4 regions of the Variovorax sp. HW608 genome follow, and region 4 is predicted to be linked to each of the others. Evidence: predicted binding sites of a transcription regulator. Region 4 holds the regulator's gene; each other region holds the start of a gene.
What was found. Region 4 encodes FNR, which switches genes on or off when oxygen is low (the NO sensors DNR and NnrR bind a similar motif). Its sites were predicted from a motif close to TTGATNNNNATCAA; they were not measured.

Region 1 (4,197 bases), 3.8 Mb from region 4:
ATGTCTTCCTTCTTCACGCCGGGGATGTCGGCCTTCACGTTGAAGGCCTTCTCGTTCTCGGTCACGTCGATGCGCATCTTCAGTGGGGCGGGTTCGCCCTCGAAGACGGTGGGAGGGAAGAAACGGCGCAGCGCCGTTTCGAAGTCGTTGCCGAACACCGGGTCCAGCAGTCGCAGATTGCTCATGGTAGCTCCTCGGGTCAAAAAGCTGACTGATCACGCGTGGGCCATTGCACCACGCGAAATTCAATGTAGGCCGCTGCAAGAGCAAGCGGCTTGATCTGGCTCAATCGGATCGCGCGCTCGGCGTGCCCGTTGACGAAGTACGGCGCTATCGGAGGCTCGCCGAGGCGGCCCTCAGATGCGCAAGCGGACTTGCCCGGCGCGCAGTACCCGCTCGTGGTCGATCGCGACCCGAAGGTGCAGGTGCCTCTGCTGTTCTGGCGCTCGGAATTCGGCGAGTACCCAGGGCGCATGGTGGCCGGCGTGGACGCATTGGCTGCGCGGGCACTCGAGCGGAGAAACCGCGGCGAGGGCCGTCCGCAGCGTCACGATCGACGGACGGATCGTTCCCGCGCCGGGCTCGTACGTGCGAGAGTCATAGCCGGCGCGTGCCGGGAATCATTCAGTTCCGATCTGGCCCGAAGCTTCCGACAGGGACGGGCGACGCACCGCGACATAGACCAGCCGCCGGTCGCGCATGACGAGCAGCGCGACATTGCGGCCGGGGAGCACCTTCGCCACGGCGCGCCGGTAGTCCTCGACGCGGTCCAGCCGTGTTTCGTTCAAGGCCACGATGAGGTCGCCGGGGCGCAGGCCTTCGCTGCGCGCGGCGCCCGTGGCTTCCCGGACCATCAGGCCGCCGTCGATGCCGAACTGGGCGCGCTGCGTGGCCGGCAACTCGCCCAGCGTCAGGCCCAGGCCATCGGCCCACTCGTCCAGGCTCTCCGGTCGCAAGGTACTTTCGTGCGTCACGCTTTCCGAGAGAACGACCGGGATCGGAACCGGTCCGCCTTGACGCCAGACCTCCAGAAGATGGCGACTGCGGGGCGGCTCGGCGGCGATCCGCTGCAGAAGGTCGGTGAAGCGGGCGACCGACACGCCGTCGAATGCGGTCACGACATCACCGCGTTTCAGGCCGGCCGCCTGTGCGGGACCGCGCGCATCCACGCGCACCACGAGGGCGCCTCTGGCGTCGGACAGGCCGAAAGCCTGCGCCAGCGCCGGGGTGACCTGCTGGAACTCGGCGCCGATGCGCGCCCGGCGCACATGCCCGCTCGACTTGAGTTCCATGGCGACCTTCATGGCGACGTTGATCGGCACCGAGAAGGAAAGCCCCATGTAGCCGCCGCTGCCGCTGTAGATCAGCGAGTTGATGGCAACGACCTCGCCGCGGCTGTTGAACAGCGGGCTGCCCGAGCTGCCCGGATTGATGGCCACATCGGTCTGGATGTACGGCACGCCGGCTGCGCCGATGAATCGATCGACGGCGCTGACCACGCCCGCCGTGACGCTGCCGTGAAAGCCGAAGGGGGCGCCGATGGCGGCAACCCAGTCGCCGGGAGAGAGCGTGGAGGAGTCGCCGATGGGAGGCGGCGTGAGGCCCTTGGCTTCGATCTTCAGCAAGCCGACGTCCGTGGGACGGTCGATCCCGACCACGCGGGCCAGGTAGATCCCGCCGTCATCGAGGCGCACCCGGACCTCGTCGACATTGGCCACCACATGGGCGGCGGTGAGGATCAGTCCGTCGCTACTCAGGGCCATGCCGGAGGCCAGGTCGCGGATCTGGCTGATGCGGGCTCTGGCCGGCAGCGGCCTTGCGAGCCGATCGGCAAAGTCCATCTCGGGTTCGAATTCCAGGTCGCCGTCGTCCATGCGCTCATCGGGGACTTCGCGCCCGATACGCAGCGTGGTGATGTCGACCACGCTCGTACGGCGGCTCGCCACGAGCGAAGAGAACGCGGGCGCGGTCGGCACGGCGTATTCCGCCGCGGCGGGCGAGCCGGCGAACTGGGCGGCTGGACCCGGGCCCCTGGATGCGCAGGCACAAAGCAGGCAGGTCGAAGCGAACAGCGCGAGGCGCAGGCGGAGCCCCGAGGCGCGCATGCCGACGGAAGAGACTTTCATGATCTTTCCATCGTCATGGGGAAGCACGCCGGCGGCATTGCGCTGAATCAAGTCGCGCAAGTGCACGAGGTGCACGAGGAATCGCGGCCCGAGTGCTGAGTTGACGCGGCGCAAGGCGCCGCGCCGAACCAGGGCGCAGACTGCCGGCGACCAAAGCGTTGAAAGGAACGGCCGTGCAGACCCCGAAGTCCATCCTGCTCCATCTCGACAGTTCGCCGCGCGCCACGGTGCGGATCCAGCTTGCGCGATCCTTGGCCGATGCCTTCGAAGCGGAGGTCACGGGCTTGCCCTGCACCCTGACGGCCCTGATGCGCTATCCGTACGCATTGAGCGCGGCGCCGGATGCGATCTCCATCATGAAGGAGCTCGACAAGGAACGCCGGGACAAGGCACTCGCCCTCTTCGTGGATGCCGCTGCCGGCTCGCCACGCCTGCATTGGGAAGAACCCATCGGCGACGAGCCCTGGGCGTTTGCCCGGCGGGCGCTGTATGCCGACCTGCTGGTCCTCGGCCAGCGCAATGAAGAGGATCCCGACGCGGCGGACCTGCCGCCGGAGTTCGTGTCCAGCGTGCTCGTCGAATGCGGCAAGCCCGCGTTGATCGTGCCCTACGCGGGAACCGTGGCGGCGGTCGGGCAGACCGTCCTCATCGCCTGGAAGGAAACGCGCGAGTCCGCTCGCGCCGTGACAGCCGCGCTGCCCTGGCTCTCGCGTGCGCGCTCCGTGCAGGTGGTGGCTTACGGCGAGGCGGCCGAAGCTTCACTGCGCAGGCTGCAGACCTATCTGCGGACGCAGGGCGTCGATGCCTCGGTACGAACGGGCGGGGTGGACGACGGCGAGATCGGCGAGCGCCTGTTGTCGCTCGCGGCCGATGTGGGTGCAGATCTCCTGGTGATGGGCTGCTACGGTCACAGCCGCGCGCGCGAATGGGTGGTCGGCGGCGCCACCCGTTCGATCCTGCAATCGATGACCTTGCCGGTGCTGATGGCGCATTGATTCATTATTGGCAGAGGGGATCGCATGCCCTGGACAACGGACCGCTTTCCCCCTGCCATGGCAGCGCTGTCGCCGGCGGCACGTGCCAAGGCGATCGAGATCGCCAATGCGCTACTTCTCTTGGGACATGAAGAAGGGATGGCGATCCGGATCGCCATCGCGAAGGCCAAGGAATGGGCGATACGTCACGGAGTCGACTTGCGCAGTTGAAGTTGGCGGCTGACGTCAGGTTGCAGACACGTCCGAGACCGCGGCCGGCAGCGTGAAATGATCGGTTCCGAGCACCACTGGCTGGGTCGGCTCACGACGATGGTGATGCAGTGCCACCTGTTCAATCACATCGAAGTGGTCTCTGCAGGCCTGAACGAGGCTGTCGCCGCCGCCAGTGGCGCCGAACAGATCGCGCAAGGTGTCTTCCGAGATCTCGGCGATCACTCGACGGCCACTGCGCCCCTCAGGATAGATCGGGAACAACACGCTTGCTCGATCGAAGCAATAGATCGCATCGGATTCCATGTTTGCGTACCCCAAAACGAAATGATCAAAGGGCCTCGTGCGTGCAGTTGGGAAGGCTTCCAATTTAGCGTTTGCAGATGATTTCGGGCCAAAGGGCGCCTCCCTCGGGGCTGTAGCGCCAGATGATCTTCCTGACCTTGGCCTTGCCCTTGAAGGCATCGTCCACATTGGCGTCTTCCGGAATCACGATCGTCTGTCCGACTTCCGGCAGCCGGCCAAGATACGGATGGTGAGACGTGCCAACCGGGAGTTCGAGCGGTGTCGCGGATCCCGAATAGATCGTGAGTCGCATGATGGCGTGCTCCTAAGGTCAAATGTCGAGGGGGACTCCACCACCGAATCGCGCGGCCCATCGGTCCCAAGCGTCCTGGCAGAGGGCGACGAAGGTTTGCGTCAACTCGCCCATGGCATGAAGCTGTGCCTGCTGGAGCTTTTCCGCCGAATCCTGAAACAAGCGTTGCCACCCAAGTGCGGAAAGCAGAAAGGCATCTTGAGGACGCGGCTGAGGCGATTCAGATTTATGCATAAGGACCCTCTTCGCACGGATAGCTTTCAATGCG
Region 2 (4,197 bases), 3.2 Mb from region 4:
GCAGCCGCAGCGCATAGCCGGCGAGCAGCACCGCACCGACGGCGAAGACGATGTCGCCCGGCACGCGCATCCAGACCAGGGTCTCCATCACGCGGGAGTGCACGACCTCGGCCGAGCGGGCGAACCACAAGCCCTGCGTGACGCTGGCCCAGGCCTGGTAGATGCCGGCGGGCAGCAGCGACAGGAAAACCATCATGGCAAGGCCGATGTTGAGACTCCAGAACGCGGGCTTGAGCAGGCCGTCGGCGTGCAGCTGGCGCTCGTACAGGCCGCGCAGGCAGAACAGCATCAGCCCGATGCCCAGCATGCCGTAGACGCCGAAGAGCGCGGCATGGCCATGGGCGGGCGTCATGTTCAGGCCCTGGACGTAGTAGAGCGAAGCGGGCGGGTTGATGGCGAAGCCCAGCACGCCGGCGCCCACGGTGTTCCAGAAGCCGACGGCCACGAAGCACATGATCACCCACTTGTAGGCGGCGAGCCAGGGAATGGCCTTCGACCGGCGCCAGGTCTGGAGCGCCTCCAGGCCGATCAGGGTCAGCGGGACGACTTCGAGCGCGGAGAACACGGCGCCCACCGCGATCACCGAGGTCGGCGTGCCGGTGAAGTAGAGATGGTGCAGCGTTCCGAGGATGCCGCCGAAAAGGAACACGATGGTCTCGGCGATGATCGCGCGGTTGGCGCTTTCGGTGCGCACCAGGCCCAGGCGGGTGAAGATCAGCGCGACCACGGCGGTGGCGAACACCTCGAAGAATCCCTCCACCCACAGGTGCACCAGCCACCAGCGCCAGTACTCGACCATCGAATAGTGGGTGTGCTGTCCCCAGGCCAGCGAGGCGGAATAGAAGCCGCCGATGCAGGTCGCCGACAGGAACACCATCGCGATCAGGCCGCGCGATGACGACGGCTTGACCAGTGCGGGCCACAGCGCGCGGCCCAGCAGGAAGACCCAGAACAACAGGCCGACGAACAGCAGCAGCTGCCAGACGCGGCCCATGCTCGTGTACTCGAGGCCCTGGTTGCCGAGCCAGAACGAGAAGTCGACGCCGCGGTGCTGCAGGGTGCCGAGCCAGCCGGTCAGCGTCGAGCCGACGACGATGGCGATCAGGGCCCAGAAGAGCACGTCCACGCCGAGCTTCTGCAGCCTGGGTTCGCGACCGGACAAGAGCGGCGCGACGTAGAGGCCGGTCGCCAGCCAGGCGGTGGCGATCCAGAAGATGCCGATCTGCGTGTGCACCGTGCGGCTGACCACGTACGGCAGCATCTCGGCCAGCGGCAGCCCGAAGAACGACTGCCCCTCGACCGCGTAGTGGGCGGTGATGGCGCCCATGGCGATCTGCAGCAGCATGAGCCCGATCACCGCGAAGAAGTACTTCCGCGTGGCCTTCATGGAGGGCGTCGCAGCGGCGCCGAGCAGCGGATCCGCCTTGGGCGGCTCTGCCGCGGGCTCGTCCTTGCGGCTGCCGTGCAGCCACAGCATGGCGGCGATGGCCGCCAGGAGCAGGACGATGCTGACCATCGACCAGATCGCCGCGGAGCTGCTCATGGTATTGCCGACCAGCGGCTCATGCGGCCAGTTGCTGGTGTAGCTCAACCCCGTCTCGCCGGGCCGGTCGGTGGCCGCGGCCCAGGCGGTCCAGAAGAAGAAGGCGTTCAGGTCCTGGCGGTCGGCGCGATCGGGCACCATGCCGGGCGTCATGGCGTATTGGCCGCGCAGCGTCGCGGCCGATGCATCGTCGCCGAACAGCGCGTCATAGTGCGCCGCGACCTCGCGGATCGCTTGCGCGCGTTGGGCGGAAACGGTGATCACGCCGCTCGTGCTGTCGTAGGTGTTGCGCCGCATTTCGTCGACCACCGTGGCGTCGAGCGCACCGCGTTCCGATGCAGTCAGCGCGGAGGGCGCCTTGCGGTAGGCCTGCGCGTGACCATGCTGGAGCGCCACGGCCTCGCGGTGCAGCCAGTCGGCAGACCAGTCGGGCGCGACGTAGCTGCCATGGCCCCACAGGGAGCCGAGCTGCTGTCCGCCGGTCGACAGCCAGACCTGCTGGCCGCGCTGGATCTGCTCGCCCGTGAAGATCACATCGCCGTTGGAGGCGGTGACGGATGAAGGAATCGGGGGCGCGCTCAGGTAGATCTGGACGCCCAGGTAGCCCAGCGCACCGAACGACAGTACGAAGATGAAGGCGAGCCAGCGCCAGAGCCGGTTGTTGTTTCTCATGACATTCTTTCGGGTCATCGAGGAAGAGGAGGAAGAGGAGGGGTGTGCCCGGGACTCAGGCGCCGCCGCAGCCGCCGCAGCAACCGCCGCTCGCAGGCGCGTTGAGGGACGGGACCTTGGTGATGGCAACGCGCCACACCGCGGGGCCTTGCTCGAGGTAGTTCCAGGCGAAGCGGTCGGGCCAGTGCGCCTGGAACTGGGCATAGAGCGGCCTGGGATCGTGGTCGTTCACGAGTTCGATCGCGTGGCCGTCGTCGAGGGCGGCGAAGGTCGAGAAGATGTGCGAATGACGAAAGCGTGGTTCCAGAACCCGGACGTCGACGGTGGAGGAGAAGGCTGCTGATTTCACGGAGGTTTCCTTGTGTGGATGCGAACGGAACAGAAGGTGTATTTCGAATGCATCTATGCTAGGAAACGGTCCCCCGCGAAATGTTGATCCGCATCAAGCTATCCGTGGAAATCGGTATCGCGCACGAGCGCGCCCCTGGGCACGGCGCGCCGGCGTTGATGCCTCTACCGCACGCGCGGCGTCGCTTCGAGCTGTTCGGGCGTGGTGAAGTAGGCCGCGCTGGCCCCCATGCGGGCCCGGGCCTGTGCGAGTTCGTGCCGGCCGATCGTGCGCAGGTGCACCTCGTCCGGCCCGTCCATCAGGTGGAGCGCCCGGCCCCAGGTCCAGAAGAACGCGAGCGGCGTGTCGGGCGACAGACCCATGGCGCCGAACAGCTGCATCGATCGTTCCACGACCCGGCTCTGCAGCCGCGCGGCGACCACCTTGATGGCCGCGATCCGCGCGCGCAGCGCGCCGGGATCGCAAGTGCCTTGATCGAGCGACCAGGCCGCCTGCAGGACCAGCAGCCGTGCCTGCTCGATCTCGATGCGCGATTCGGCCAGCCAGTCCTGGATGTTGGCGTGGTCCCGAAGGTACTTGCCGAACGCCCGGCGCTCGAGCGCTCGCTCGCTCGCCATGGCGAGCGCCAGCTCGCACTGGCCGATCGTGCGCATGCAATGATGGATGCGCCCCGGCCCGAGTCGTGCCTGCGCCATCGCGAAGCCCTCGCCCCACTGGCCCAGCAGGTGGGATGCCGGCACCCGCACGTCGCCGAGCACGATCTCGCAGTGCCCTTCGGGGGCCAGGTGATGCACGACCGGAATGTTGCGCACCACGCGAACGCCGGGCGTGTCCATCGGCACCAGCACGATGCTGTGGGCGCGGTGCGCGTCCGGCGGATCGCCCTGCGGCCCCTCGTGATTGCGGCACATGACGATGAGCAGCCTGCAATGCGGGTGCGCCGCGCCGGTGATGAACCACTTGCGGCCATGCAGCACGAGCCAGTCGCCGTCGCGTCGCAGGGTGGTCTCGAGATTGGTCGGATCGGAGGAGGCCACATCGGGCTCGGACATGGCGAAGGCGGAGCGGATGCTGCCATCGAGCAGCGGCTCAAGCCAGGCGCGCCTCTGTTCCGGCGTGGCGAAGCGATGCAGCAGCTCCATGTTGCCGGTGTCGGGCGCGCTGCAGTTGAAGACCTCGGAGGCCCATGGCAGCCGCCCCATGATCTCCGCCAGCGGCGCGTAGTCGAGATGCGAGAGCCGGGTCCCGGGCTCGTCATCGCGCAGGCCGGGCAGGAACAGGTTCCAGAGGCCTTCTTCGCGCGCCAGCGCCTTCAGATCCTCGAGGAAGGGCGGCGGGAAGATGCCTTCCTGGACCGAACGATGCCACGCGGCGTTGTGCGGCACCACATAACGCGTCATGAAGGCGTCCAGACGCAGACGCCATTCGTTCGCGCGCGCTGAGAGGTCGAAATCCATGTATGGGGGGATCGGTGCCGTCAGGCGCCCGCGCCGCGGCGTCGTGCCATCTCCGCGCCCATCGCGCCCAGCGCGCGATCGTCGAGCAGCGCGGCGGCAGCCGGATAGGCGAGCTGCTCCTCGGCCTCGATGTGATCGCCATAGAGGCGCGCGAAGGCGTCGATCTCCGCTTCCCC
Region 3 (4,197 bases), 3.8 Mb from region 4:
GCGCCGAGCTCGAACGCGCGATCGGCCGGGTGCTCAAGAACCACTGAACGACGGCGCGGGAGCGCCCACCACCCGCGACACCTTGCCGCTGCGGCCGACGCGCCCCGGCTCTCCACATCGGCACTCGATCCGCACGTCCGTCGCCCCCTGCGATCGCAGGAACTCGCCCAGCACGCGCTGCGCCCTCCGGAGCGCGAGTTCCGCATCGGCACTGCGCGATCCGGTGCAAAGCAGGAGATCGCACGGCCCCTTCTGAACGAGCTGGAAATCGAACAGCCCGGCCCCCTCCTCGATCGCGGTGCTCAATGCGAGCGGGAGCACCTTGACGGAACCGGCGCGCTCGCTGCCCAGGCAGAGCGTGTCCTCGCAACGACCCTGTACCTCGATCACGGGCAGATGGCAGCCGCACGCGCATGGGTCCGCATGCACGACGATGCGATCGCCCAGGTCGTATCGGATGATCGGCTGGACGTGGTTGGAAAGATTCGTCAGCAGCACCGTCGCGCCGGCTTCGCCGGCCGGCACCGCGCGGCCCCGGTCATCCACCGATTCCAGGATGGCCCAATCGGAGTTCAGGTGCATGGCGCCCCGTTCGCACTCGAAGGCGAGCGACAGAAACTCCGAGGCCCCATAGCTGTTGATCAGCCGGCAGTCGAAGGCGCGGCGAATGAAGTCGCGCTTGGCGGGCGACAGATCCTCGCCACCGGTCCACACCTCGCGCAGGGCCGTACGCATCCGCCCGGCCAGCCGCTCTTCAGCCAACAGCACCGCCGCGCTCGGATAGGTGGCGATGACCGTCGGCGCCAGGGCATCGATGTCCCGGACGATGGCCTCCGTCGGCTGCATGAACGAGATGCAGCGCAAGCGCTGCCAAAGCACGGGATTGAGCCGCCGCAGCCGCTCGATCGAGACCGTGCTCGCGAAATGGCCGTTCGTCGCGCCGACGAACGCGATCTGCCCGCCCCACGCCCAGGGGCCGAAGAGCTGCCGCATGGCCCGGGACATCGGCCCACGTACCGCGTCGAGTGCGTCGCACACCGCGAGTGCGAGATCGTCCTGGACGAAGACACCCGGCTCGCCGCTGCTGCCGGAGCTCTCCCACGCCAGGTAGCGGCCCAGGAAGGGTTCGGCAATGCGGCTGGCATCCGAGACGAAGCGGCAGAGGCCGTCGAGCCGGATCGCGGGATCCGTGACCCACTGGTCGAAATGGCTCATCAGCTCGCACTTCCTCGCCACCGGCAGGTCTTCGAGGCGGACCCTGTCGACATCGTGGTTGCGCAGCACACGCCCGTAGAACGGCGAGCGCTCCCTGGCCCAGGCCAGCAGGCGGCGCAGGCGCTGCCGGCGCCGTTCCTCCAGGGCGTCGCGACTGGCGTGGGACGCCATCGCAACGTCCATCGCGATCGTCCCCCAGAGCCAGGGATCGATCGGCGGCGGCATGACGGGCGGCATGGCCTCGAGCTCGGCCGCAGGACCTCAGTTCGCGACCTTCAGTTCGTTGACGACACTCGTGACGCCCACGGCGGACCATGCGGCAGCCTGCGCGGCCGTACGCTCCGCCCACGAGTGGACGGTGCCACGCAGTGTCGCCTCGGATCCATCGATGACCACGTCGATGTCCTCTGCCTCCTTCTCGGCCTGGCGAACCAATGCCTCGCGAATCTTGGTCGCCACATTGGAATGAGCGGCACGCTGCCTCAGAACGATGCTGTTGCTGACACCCACCACCCCCTTGAGCGAGCGCACGGCGCGCGCCGCCGCATTGCGCTGGTACTCCCACTCCACGTCGCCCTTGAGCGTGACCCATCCCTGCTCGACCTTCAGGCTGATGCCGGCAGGGACCTGCGCGCTCCACGTCAGCGCATCTTCCGCAGCGGCCGCGATCTCGGAATCGCTTCGCTGGTGACTCGGCGCAAGCTTGACATCCAGCTCGAGCGCAAGCGCCCTGACGCCCTGCACGCGCTGGACCGCGCGCTCCACCAGGAACTTCTCCCCGTAGGTGCCGAGGTGCCCGGTGAGCGTGACCACGCCGTTCTCCACCATGACCCCGACGTGGGCTGCGTTGATCGCCGGATCCCACTCGAGTTCGCTCTCCACGTCCTTCTTGAGTTGGGCATCTGTCTTCATGATCGACCTTTCCACTGGCGTTGCATCTGCCGATTCGATCCCGCGAGGCGCGCAGCGCCTGCACGTGCAAGAGATCGTAGGAGGAGGTGACTCCGCCTCGATTGATTCATCGCAATTCAGACAGCAAGCGGCACCATTCAACTCAGGCAAAGCGTGATGCGCGTCAAGACACGGGCCTTCACGCAGTGAGCGCGGCGCGGGGCCTTGCCGTCCCTGGGTCGATCGAATCGCGAAGGCGGCAGACAGCTCGTCGTGAGAATCTGCTGGTATATGGGGGGTGTCCTTGAACAGAGGCCCTGATATGGCGCGCAGGCCGCGATCGCGGTTGACGCAGCTCAAGCGCGGCACTGGCCGATGCGGCTTGATCCAGATCATCCGGCAGCGAATGTCCGCCCACCTGGCATCCGATACTGCGCGACAACCTCGACGGCTCGGTGCCCGAGCTCGTCACGAACGAGGCCGCGAGCTGGCCGGCCGATCTGATCGTGCTGGGCACCCACGGCCGCCGCGGGGCGAAGCGCTTGTTCCTCGGCAGCAGCGCCGAGCAGATCCTGCGCATCGCGCCCGTCCCCATCCTGCTGGTGCGCGCGATCGAGCAGCCGACCGAGGGCGAAAAGACGGAGGCGGAGGCCGGGCGCAAGCCGCTTCGCGTGACGCTGCCCAGCGGCGCGCTGGCGATCGAATGAGCCGCGGGCGCGCGTCAGGCGCCCTGATCGCGCTCATCACGCGGGGTTGACCAGGCGGCCGTCAACGACCCGCACGATGCGGTCGCAGCGCTCGGCCAGCACCGCGTTGTGGGTGACGAACAGGACCGCCATGCCCTCCTCCCGATTGGCTTCGTGCAAGAGCGAGAACACCGCGTCGGCCGACTGGCTGTCCAGGTTGCCGGTCGGTTCATCGGCCAGTAGCAGGCGCGGATTCATCGCGAGCGCGCGCGCCACCGCCACCCGCTGCTGCTGCCCTCCGCTGAGATTGGTGGCCAGGTTGTCACGCCACTTCGACAGGCCGACGCTGTCGAGCAATCCCGCCGCCCGCCGGGCCATGCTCCGCTCGCTGAAGCCGGAACTGCCGATCATCGGCATCATCACGTTTTCCAGGGCCGTGAAGCCCGAGAGCAGGTTGTGATACTGGAAGACGAAGCCGATGCCGTGCCCACGCAGCCGGGTGATCGCTTGGTCGTCCAGGCCCACGGTTTCCTCTCCGCAGATGCGCAGCGAGCCGGCGGTCGGACGGTCCAGCAGGCCGATGATGTTCAGCAGCGTGCTCTTGCCCGACCCCGAGGGGCCCATCACGGCACAGAACTCGCCCGGCACCAGGTCCAGGTCGATGCCGTGCAGCACCTCGGTCTCGATCGGCAGGCCGACGTGAAAGGCCTTGCGCACGCCGCGCATGCGAACCACCGGTTCAGCCACGGATCGCCACCACGGGATCGAGACGCGCCGCTCGCAGCGCGGGCGCAAAGGCTGCCGCCAGGCCGGTGAGGGTCGCCAGCAGCATCGAGAGGAGGAACAGGCCGGGCTCGATCTCCACCGGGAAGAAGGGCGTGCCATCGGGATTGCGCGCATAGCGCTGCCACAGCCACAGCGCCACCAGCGCCATGCCCGAGCCGCCGAGGGAGCCCATGAGCCCGAGCAGGCCGCCCTGCAGCAGGAACACCCGCAGCACCTGGCCGCGCGAGATGCCCATCGCCCGCAGGATGCCGATCTCGCGCGACTTCTGCACCACCGACACCACCAGCACGCTCGCGATGCCGAAGGCCACCGACAGTCCCACGAAGAAGCGGATCGTGGTGTTCGAGGTCTTCTGCGCCTGGACGGCAGTGAAGAACTGCGCATTGGTCGCGATCCAGCTGTCGGCCTCCACCCCGGTGGCGCCCGTGATGTGGCGCGCGATGTCCTCGGCCGCGTACACGTCCCGAACGGTCACGTCGATGCTCGAGACGCCGCCGACGAGGCCCAGCAGGCTCTGCGCGGTGCGCAGCGCCACGTAGGTGGTGCGCTGGTTGGCCCCCTTGTTGCCGAGGTCGAACAGCCCCGTCACCGTGAGCGTGTTGTCACGCCCGGCGGCGGT
Region 4 (4,197 bases):
TGACCGCTTACGTGTGGGGCCTGTCGAACGGCAAGGCGCCGGCGGCCGGCTCACCTTGAGGGTTCACCCGTGCGGGATTCCGCTTCGCCGCCACCAAGCAGCGCGCCGCGCCGCGTGATCCCGATCGCGGCGGCCGAGAAGAGCGTGGGCCTGTACGAGGCGCACAAGAAGGTCTACCCACGCTCCATCGACGGCGTCTTCGCGCGCTGGCGCTGGGTCATGGTGTTCGTCACCCAACTGGTGTTCTACGGCATGCCGTGGCTCGAGTGGGGGCAGCGGCAGGCGGTGCTCTTCGACCTGGCCACGCGGCGCTTCTACATCTTCGGGCTGGTGCTCTATCCGCAGGACCTGATCTACCTGACGGGGCTCTTGGTCATCTCGGCGCTCTCGCTCTTCCTCTTCACCGCGGTGGCGGGGCGCCTGTGGTGCGGCTATACCTGTCCGCAGACGGTCTATGCGGAGATCTTCCTGTGGATCGAGCAGAAGATCGAAGGCAACCGCGCCGCGCGCATGCGGCTGGACGACGGCGAGCTCTCGATCGAGAAGCTGGTCAAGAAGTGGTTCAAGCACGTGGTGTGGCTCGGCATCGCGGTGTGGACCGGCTTCACTTTCGTCGGCTACTTCACGCCGATACGCGATCTCGGCCTGGACTTCCTGCAGACGCGCATGAGCGGCTGGGAAGTCTTCTGGGTGCTGTTCTACGCCTTCGCGACCTATGGCAATGCGGGCTTCATGCGCGAGCAGGTCTGCAAGTACATGTGCCCGTACGCGCGCTTCCAGAGCGCGATGTTCGACCGCGACACGCTGATCGTGAGCTACGACACCGAGCGCGGCGAGCCTCGCGGCGTGCGGGCCAAGGGCGCGGATGCGCGGGCGCTGGGGCAGGGCGACTGCATCGACTGCTCGCTGTGCGTGCAGGTGTGTCCGACCGGCATCGACATCCGGCAGGGCCTGCAGTACGAGTGCATCGGCTGCGGCCTGTGCGTGGACGCCTGCAACACGGTGATGGACAAGCTCGCCTCGCCGCGCGGCCTGATCCGCTACGCCACGCAGAACAGCATGGCGGGGCACTGGTCATCGCGGCAGATGTTGCGCCGCGTGCTGCGGCCGCGGGTGCTGATCTACAGCGGCGTCCTGGTCGCGCTGTGCATCGGCCTGCTGGCCAGCCTGGTGATCCGCACGCCGCTCAAGGTGGACGTGGTGCGCGATCGCGGCACGCTGGCGCGCATCGCCGAAGGCGGCCGGATCGAGAACGTGTACCGCCTGCAGATCATGAACGCGACCGAAAAGACGCAGCACTACCGCATCGAGGCTCGCGGTCTCGACGGACTGCGCGCGTCGCCCGAACAGCCTGTGGAAGTGGGGCCTGCGCAGTCGCGCTGGGTCGCGGTGCGCCTCCAACTGCCGTATGGCGGCGCGGAGCCGGGTTCGCACCCGGTGTATTTCGACGTCCGCGCCGCCGAGGGCGGGGCGCAGGTTTCGGAGAAGGCGACCTTCATGGTGCCCCGTTGATGCGATTCAAGGAGATGACGATGAACGCAACGAACAAGAACGATGCAGTCACCAGCCAACCCTGGTGGCGCTACCCGCTGCTGTGGATGGTCCTGGCCGGTCCGGCGGTGGTGGTGGTCGCGAGCTTCGTCACGCTGTGGCTGGCCATGCGCTCGCCGGACCCGGTCGTCGCCGAGGACTACTATCGGCAGGGCATCGAAATCAACAAGACCCTGGCCGACAAGAAGCTGATGCCGGCCTTGAGCGGCCGCAACCATGCCGCGACGCCGGCGGACGATGTGCGGTGAAGGGTGCACCCAGCGGCCCGGCAGGGCCGGTTCCGCAGGTGTCTTGGATTGGTGGGCGGCGCCGATCAGCAGGCGGCCGGCGTGATGAGCCGGCGCAGGCCCTCGGCATCGACGATGCGCAGGTTGCGCTGCTGGACCTCGATGAGCCCCTCTTCCATGAACTTGGAGAGGGTGCGGCTCACGGTTTCGAGCTTGAGCCCGAGGTAGCTGCCGATCTCCTCGCGCGTCATGCGCAGCACGAGTTCGGAGCGCGAGAAGCCGCGCGCATGCAGGCGCTGCGCGAGATTGAGGAGGAAGGCCGCGAGGCGCTCTTCGGCGCGCATGCTGCCCAGCAGCATCATCACGCCGTGCTCGCGCACGATCTCGCGGCTCATGATCTGGTGCACGTGCCGTTGCAGCGCGGTCACCTCGCGCGAAAGCTCCTCGATGCGGTCGAAGGGCATCACGCAGACTTCGGAATCCTCCAGCGCCACCGCGTCGCAGGTGTGCTGGTCGTTGACGATGCCGTCGAGGCCGATGATCTCGCCGGCCATCTGGAAGCCCGTTACCTGGTCGCGGCCGTCCTGGCTCGCCACCCGGGTCTTGAAGACGCCGGTGCGGATCGCGTAGAGCGAGGTGAAGCGATCGCCGTTGCGAAAGAGCATCTCGCGGCGGCGGACCTTGCGCCGTTTGGCCACGATGTCGTCGATGCGTTGGAGCTCGGAGGGATCCAGCCCTACCGGCATGCAGAGCTCCCGCAGGTTGCAGCTCGAGCAGGCAACCTTGATGTTTTCGATTTTCATTGATGTACGTCGAGTATGTTGTTGATTCTGAAGCCGGGCGTGGCCGCGGGTGTTGATCCGCATCAATGATCGAGGAGCGTCCTGGCGGCATAGTGGCCGCAGACCGCCTTTGATCGCCTGCGATGAACTCTTTCCCTGCATTCGCGACCGCTTCACCTTCCCTGGAGCTGCCGTCGCCTGCCGTACTGCGGCGTTTCGACGTCTCCGGTCCACGTTATACCTCCTACCCGACGGCCGATCGATTCGTGGATGCTTTCACGGCCGACGACTACATCCAGGCGCTGCACCAGCGCAGCGCCACCGGGATGCACGGGCGGCCGCTCTCGCTGTACGTGCACCTGCCGTTCTGCGAATCGCTCTGTTACTACTGCGCGTGCAACAAGATCGTCACCCGCCACAAGCACTGGGCGGTCGAATACCTCGACTACCTGGAGCGCGAGCTGGCGCTGCAGGTCGCTGCGCTGGGTCGGGGGGCGGTGGTCAGCCAGGTGCATCTGGGGGGCGGCACGCCGACCTTCCTCGACGACGAGGGCCTCGGCAGGCTGCTCGCGATGCTCGGGCGCGAATTCACGCTTTCGCCGGAGCGGGAACAATCCATCGAGATCGACCCGCGCACCGTGGACGGCGCCCGGCTCGAGCGGCTGGCCAGGCTCGGCTTCAACCGGCTGAGCTTCGGCGTGCAGGATTTCGACCCGGACGTGCAGAAGGCGGTGCACCGCATCCAGCCCGCGGCCGAGGTCTTCGACCTGATGGCGAGCGCGCGTTCGCTGGGATTCCGCTCGATCAACATCGATCTCATCTACGGGCTGCCCAAGCAGAGCCGGGCCTCTTTCGACCGCACGCTCGCGCAGGTGTGCGACCTGCGGCCGGACCGGATCGCGCTCTATGCCTATGCGCATCTGCCGGAGCGCTTCAAGCCGCAGCGGCGCATCGCGGCAGAGGATCTGCCGGACGCGAAGACCAAGGTCGAGATGCTGTCGCGGGCGATCGCCGCCTTCACCGCCGCCGGCTACGTCTACATCGGCATGGACCATTTCGCGCTGCCGGACGACCCGCTCGCGATCGCCAAGCGGCAGGGCCGCCTGCATCGCAATTTCCAGGGCTACAGCACACAGCCGGACTGCGACCTGGTGGCGCTGGGCGTTTCGGCCATCGGGCGCGTCGGCGCGACCTACAGCCAGAACGCCAAGACGCTCGAGGAGTACTACGACCTGGTCGACCAGGGCCGCATTCCGGTGGTGCGCGGTCTGGCGCTCACACGGGACGATGTGCTTCGCCGGGCGGTGATCATGGCCATCATGTGCCAGGGCCAAGTGGACTTCGAGACCATCAGCCTCGCGCACCTGATCGATTTCAAGGACCATTTCGCGCACGAGCTCGCCGCGCTCGGACCGCTGGCCGCGCAGGGACTGGTGCGCGTGAGCGAGCGCGACCTCGAAGTCACGCCCACCGGCTGGTTCTTCGTGCGCGCCATCGCGATGGCGTTCGATCGCTACCTGCAGGCCGATCGCAACCGGTCGCGCTTCTCGCGGATCGTCTGAAGGATGCAGACCGGATTGCTCGGAGCGGGGCTCCTCATGGGGCTGGCCGGCGGGCCGCACTGCGTCGCGATGTGC

Region 1: a site for FNR is predicted at 2,164-2,177, ahead of VAR608DRAFT_RS11440 (universal stress protein). Genes of this name have one in related genera too.
Region 2: a site for FNR is predicted at 2,648-2,661, ahead of VAR608DRAFT_RS07875 (DUF2249 domain-containing protein). Genes of this name have one in related genera too.
Region 3: a site for FNR is predicted at 2,489-2,502, ahead of VAR608DRAFT_RS11355 (universal stress protein). Genes of this name have one in related genera too.

Annotation. Positions count from the first base shown of each region.
Region 1 covers NZ_LT607803.1:2,439,999-2,444,195, forward strand. The annotation lists gene VAR608DRAFT_RS11430 (Hsp20/alpha crystallin family protein) at 1-185, opposite strand, end outside; gene VAR608DRAFT_RS11435 (trypsin-like peptidase domain-containing protein) at 621-2,126, opposite strand; gene VAR608DRAFT_RS11440 (universal stress protein) at 2,300-3,121, shown strand; gene VAR608DRAFT_RS11445 (hypothetical protein) at 3,179-3,331, shown strand; gene VAR608DRAFT_RS11450 (hypothetical protein) at 3,347-3,637, opposite strand; gene VAR608DRAFT_RS11455 (hypothetical protein) at 3,702-3,929, opposite strand.
Region 2 covers NZ_LT607803.1:1,697,474-1,701,670, forward strand. The annotation lists gene VAR608DRAFT_RS07870 (nitric-oxide reductase large subunit) at 1-2,215, opposite strand, end outside; gene VAR608DRAFT_RS07875 (DUF2249 domain-containing protein) at 2,271-2,564, opposite strand; gene VAR608DRAFT_RS07880 (acyl-CoA dehydrogenase family protein) at 2,729-4,021, opposite strand; gene VAR608DRAFT_RS07885 (hemerythrin domain-containing protein) at 4,042-4,197, opposite strand, start outside.
Region 3 covers NZ_LT607803.1:2,423,729-2,427,925, reverse strand. The annotation lists gene VAR608DRAFT_RS36950 (hypothetical protein) at 1-47, shown strand, start outside; gene VAR608DRAFT_RS11365 (phenylacetate--CoA ligase family protein) at 34-1,452, opposite strand; gene VAR608DRAFT_RS11360 (BON domain-containing protein) at 1,477-2,127, opposite strand; gene VAR608DRAFT_RS11355 (universal stress protein) at 2,562-2,813, shown strand; gene VAR608DRAFT_RS11350 (ABC transporter ATP-binding protein) at 2,850-3,518, opposite strand; gene VAR608DRAFT_RS11345 (FtsX-like permease family protein) at 3,532-4,197, opposite strand, start outside.
Region 4 covers NZ_LT607803.1:6,201,822-6,206,018, reverse strand. The annotation lists gene ccoP (cytochrome-c oxidase, cbb3-type subunit III) at 1-59, shown strand, start outside; gene ccoG (cytochrome c oxidase accessory protein CcoG) at 70-1,512, shown strand; gene VAR608DRAFT_RS29325 (FixH family protein) at 1,533-1,799, shown strand; gene fnr (fumarate/nitrate reduction transcriptional regulator Fnr) at 1,865-2,644, opposite strand; gene hemN (oxygen-independent coproporphyrinogen III oxidase) at 2,704-4,122, shown strand; gene VAR608DRAFT_RS29310 (sulfite exporter TauE/SafE family protein) at 4,126-4,197, shown strand, end outside.